DNA from 2 places in the Methylobacterium sp. ME121 genome. Region 1 is predicted to be linked to the other one. Evidence: predicted binding sites of a transcription regulator. Region 1 holds the regulator's gene; the other holds the start of a gene.
The links. Region 1 encodes HrcA, which represses chaperone genes, less so after heat shock. Its sites were predicted from a motif close to GTTAGCACTCNCNNNNNGNGAGTGCTAAC; they were not measured.
Positions count from the first base shown of each region.

Region 2: a site for HrcA is predicted at 1,373-1,401, ahead of groES (co-chaperone GroES). Genes of this name have one in related genera too.

Region 1 covers NZ_BBUX01000137.1:110-2,506, reverse strand. Annotated here, with positions in the region: gene rdgB (RdgB/HAM1 family non-canonical purine NTP pyrophosphatase) at 1-132, opposite strand, end outside; gene rph (ribonuclease PH) at 129-842, opposite strand; gene hrcA (heat-inducible transcriptional repressor HrcA) at 1,010-2,065, shown strand; partial or broken gene ME121_RS32275 (DUF1236 domain-containing protein) at 2,120-2,397, opposite strand, start outside.
Region 2 covers NZ_BBUX01000004.1:122,283-124,679, forward strand. Annotated here, with positions in the region: gene ME121_RS05420 (methyl-accepting chemotaxis protein) at 1-66, opposite strand, end outside; gene ME121_RS05425 (CorA family divalent cation transporter) at 274-1,260, opposite strand; gene groES (co-chaperone GroES) at 1,472-1,762, shown strand; gene groL (chaperonin GroEL) at 1,834-2,397, shown strand, end outside.

The sequences.
Region 1 (2,397 bases):
GGGCTCGGGCAGGCCGAGTTCGCCCGCCGACACCGCCTCGATCCCGAACGGCGCGAGCAGCTCGCGCATCTCGGTGAGTTTGCCGGCATTGTGCGTGGCGATCACCACCTTCCCGGTCAGACGGCGGCTCACGCGATGGCCTCCTTCTGCAGGGCGACCAGCCGCTCCGTGCCGGCGCGGGCGAGTCCGAGGAGTTCGAGGAGCTGTTCCTGCGTGAAGGGCTCCATCTCGGCGGTGCCCTGCACCTCGACGATGCCGCCCCGGCCCGTGAGCACGAAGTTGGCGTCGGTCTCGGCCGCCGAATCCTCGGCGTAGTCGAGGTCGAGAACCGGCGTGCCCTTGTACAGGCCGCACGAGACGGCGGCGACGTGGTCGCGCAGCGGATCGACGGAGATGATCGAGCGCGTCCGCATCCAGGCGAAGCAATCGTGCAGCGCCACCCAGGCGCCCGTGATCGCGGCCGTCCGTGTGCCGCCGTCGGCCTGGATCACGTCGCAGTCGATCGTGATCTGGCGCTCGCCCATGGCCGGCAGGTTGGTGACGGCGCGCAGCGACCGGCCGATCAGCCGCTGGATCTCCTGGGTCCGGCCCGACGGTTTCCCGGAACCGACCTCGCGGCGGGTGCGTTCGTGCGTCGCACGCGGGAGCATGGCGTACTCGGCCGTGACCCAGCCCTTGCCGGAACCGCGCAGCCACGGCGGCGCGCGCTCTTCCAGGGACGCGGTGCAGAGCACCCGGGTGTTGCCGAAACTTACGAGGCACGAGCCCTCGGCGTAGCGCGAGACCGCGCGCTCCAGGCTCACGGGCCGCAACTCGTCGGCGGCACGCTTGGAAGGCCGCATCGCGGGCCCCTTCTGTCGAGAGTGTCGAGGGCCGCGCTCTTAGGCCGCCGCGCAACCACGGGCAAGCATCGCCGTGCGGATTGATCCGCGCGGGACGGTTGGACATGATCGGACCACAGGATGACCTCGTGACACACCCCAGTCCCAACTTCCCGAACGGCCAGTCCATGCAGGCGCTCGCCGCCCTCAACGAGCGTGCCCGGGAGATCTTCCGGCAGATCGTCGAGAGCTATCTCACCACCGGCGAGCCGGTCGGGTCCCGGAACCTGGCGCGCATCCTCCCGATGGCGCTGTCGCCGGCCTCGATCCGCAACGTCATGGCGGATCTGGAGCATTCCGGCCTGATCTTCGCCCCGCACACGTCCGCCGGCCGCCTGCCCACGGAATTGGGCCTGCGCTTCTTCGTCGACGCGATGCTCGAGCTCGGCGACGTCAGCCAGGACGAGCAGGCGCGGATCGAGGCGCAGATGCGCGCCGCCGCCTCGGGCCACACGTTCGACTCGGCCCTGGCCGAGGCCTCGACCATGCTGTCCGGGGTCTCCCGGGGCGCCGGGGTCGTCCTGACCACGAAGGCGAACGTCAACCTGAAGCACATCGAGTTCGTGCGCCTCGATCCGGCCCGGGCCCTCGTCATCCTCGTCTCGGACGACGGCTCGGTGGAGAACCGCCTCGTGGACCTGCCGCCGGGCCTGCCGGCCGGCGCGCTCCAGGAGGCGACGAACTTCCTGAACGCGCGCCTGCAGGGCCGCACGCTCGGCACGCTCCGCGCCGAGATCGAGGCCGGTCGCAAGGCGATGAAGCGGGAGCTCGACGCGATCACCGAGCGCCTCGTCGATGCCGGGCTCGCCACGCCGGTCGGCCCGTCGGAGGCGCGCCAGCTGATCGTGCGCGGGCAGGCCAACCTGCTCGACGACCTGCGCGCGGTCGAGGACCTCGAGCGCATCCGCCTGCTGTTCAACGATCTGGAGACCCAGAAGGACGTGATCGATCTCCTGTCCCGCGCCGAGGGCGGCGAGGGCGTGCGGATCTTCATCGGCTCGGAGAACAAGCTGTTCTCGCTGTCGGGCTCCTCGCTGATCGCGGCGCCGTTCCGCGACGGTTCGCAGAAGATCGTCGGCGTCGTCGGCGTGATCGGTCCGACCCGGCTCAACTACGCGCGGATCGTGCCGATGGTCGACTACACGGCGCGCGTGGTGTCGAAGCTCCTGGACGGCGGGCGGTAGAGGGCACCGGGCAGAGGATCCGCCCGGCGCACCGATCTTCCTGTGACCGCCCGCTCAGGCCGGGATCACGTCCACGATCTCGTAGGTGTCGGGATCGATGATCACGATATCGTCCCGCACGAGGATGAAGTCGTAACCTTCGTATTCCGGCACCAGCTCGATGATCGCCGGCGGCAGCCGGTGGAGGGTGATCGAGCGCGGGATCGCCGTGCCCACCGCCAGACCGAAGGCCACGTCCCGGAGCGGCGAGACGCCCAGGCGCGTGATCGAGCTGCGGAACTCGGTCCGCTGACGGGTATCGAGGCGGCCGACAGCGCCGCGGACGGCGCCGC
Region 2 (2,397 bases), on a different contig from region 1:
CGCGAGTGAGCGGTCCAGGGCGTCGATCTTGGCCTGGGCCTCGTTGAAGACAGTACGATTGAACATGGTCCCGCTCGCGTTCCCCCGCGCCGGGTCTAGCGCCGCATCGTTAATGAATTGCTTATTTCGGAATTCGTTCAGGTTAAGCGCGGGCGAAGATCGAACGAATGCTTGCGACGCCGTGTCCGCTCTGTGCTCGTGTCCGGACCGGCGCCGCCCTCGGCGGCTGAGATGCGATGTGGTGTTTCCAATGCTATAATTTTTCGGTCAATATTAGAACCAGCCCCGCATGCGGAAGTATATGATCGGCGCGACCGCGCTCAAAAGGATCAGGCCGAGCGCGTAGGGATATCCGAGAGCCCAATCCAGCTCGGGCATGTGCTTGAAGTTCATGCCGTAGATCGACGCGATCAGCGTCGGCGGGACGCCGACCACCGAGACCACGGTGAGGACCCGGAAGACGTTGTTCTGCTCGATCGTGATGAGGCCGAGGGCGGCGTCGAGCAGGAACTGGACGTTCTCGGCGAGCCGCGTCTCGAACTCGTCGAGGGACTCGATGTCCCGCTTGATCGTCTCGAAGCGGGAATCCTCCGGCAGGCCGAGGCCGTCGCAGGCCGCGGCGACGAACGGGATGATCCGTTCGAGGCCGAGCAGGCTCGACCGGATCTTTCCCAGAACCTTCCCGCGGTTGCTGATGCCGCGCAGGATCCGGCGCAGGGCGAGATCGCGGCGCCGGGGCGGGGGGCGCTCCAGGCGCCGCCGCTCGGCACCGCGGACGTCGAAGTCGAAGATGCGGGTGGAGAGCGTGTCGAGCTCGGATCCCATGTCTTCCAGGGCGTCGGCGAGGCTGTCGACCAGCTCTTCCAGGACGACGAGGAAGATCTCGCTGGGTGTCGTGCTGCCGTCGCCGTCCGCGATGCGCTTCGCGGAGGTCTCGAAGGCGCGCAGCTCGTGGAAGCGGATCGTGACGAGGTGATCCTTGGTCAGCAGGAAGCCCAGCGGCTTCAGCTGCGACGCGCTCTGCTCGAAGGTGATCATCGGCGTCGAGAGCGAGAGCCCGCCCTTCACCCGGCGCAGGCGGCTCGACGTCTCCACTTCCGAGAGCGCCGCCCGGGACGGCACGCGCAGACCGGTCGCGGCCTCGACCGCCGCGGCCTCTTCCGGCGTGGGATCGTTCAGGTCGAGCCACACGGTGTCGCGCGCGACCGGCCTGCCGGGTTGCAGCGCCACCGGGCCTTCGGGTCCGTGCAGGCTCAGCATGAGAGCGCGTTATCCATGAGGGGGAAAGGAGCCGCCGGCGCGTCATCGCACCGTCGCGCGGGGGTGCGACAGCCTTGACTCGGAACCCGCCCGCGCCTATCTCGCGGCCGTCTTTGGCACTCGCCGAGACAGAGTGCTAACAGTCGAGTTCGCGAGCGGTCCCGCCGGCCGCATCAACGCCAACTCCAGACCTGAAGCAAGAGGGCAGCTCATGAAGTTCCGTCCGCTGCACGACCGCGTGGTCGTCCGTCGCATCGAGAGCGAAGAGAAGACCAAGGGCGGCATCATCATCCCGGACACCGCCAAGGAGAAGCCGCAGGAGGGCGAAGTCGTCGCCGTCGGCCCCGGCGCCCGCGACGAGCAGGGCCGCGTCAACGCGCTCGACGTGAAGGCCGGCGACCGCGTCCTGTTCGGCAAGTGGTCCGGCACCGAGGTCAAGATCGACGGTCAGGACCTCCTGATCATGAAGGAATCCGACATCATGGGCGTCGTCGCCCTCTGATCGGATCACCCGTCATCGCCCTTTGAGGCCGTCCCGGCCTTGGGGTTCAACCAGTAGCTAAGAGGCACACAATGGCAGCGAAAGACGTTCGTTTCTCCGCCGACGCCCGCGATAAGATGCTGCGCGGCGTCGACATCCTCGCGGATGCGGTGAAGGTGACGCTGGGCCCGAAGGGCCGCAACGTCGTGATCGAGAAGAGCTTCGGCGCCCCGCGCATCACCAAGGACGGTGTGACGGTCGCCAAGGAGATCGAGCTCGCCGACAAGTTCGAGAACATGGGCGCCCAGATGGTGCGCGAAGTGGCCTCGAAGACCAACGACATCGCGGGTGACGGCACCACCACCGCGACCGTGCTGGCCCAGGCCATCGTCCGCGAGGGCGCCAAGTACGTCGCCGCCGGCATCAACCCGATGGACCTGAAGCGCGGCATCGACCTCGCCACCCAGGCGGCCGTCAAGGACATCACCTCGCGCGCCAAGAAGGTCTCGACCTCCGACGAGGTCGCCCAGGTCGGCACGATCTCCGCCAACGGCGACAAGGAGATCGGCGAGATGATCGCCCACGCCATGCAGAAGGTGGGCAACGAGGGCGTGATCACGGTCGAGGAGGCCAAGACGGCCGAGACCGAGCTCGAC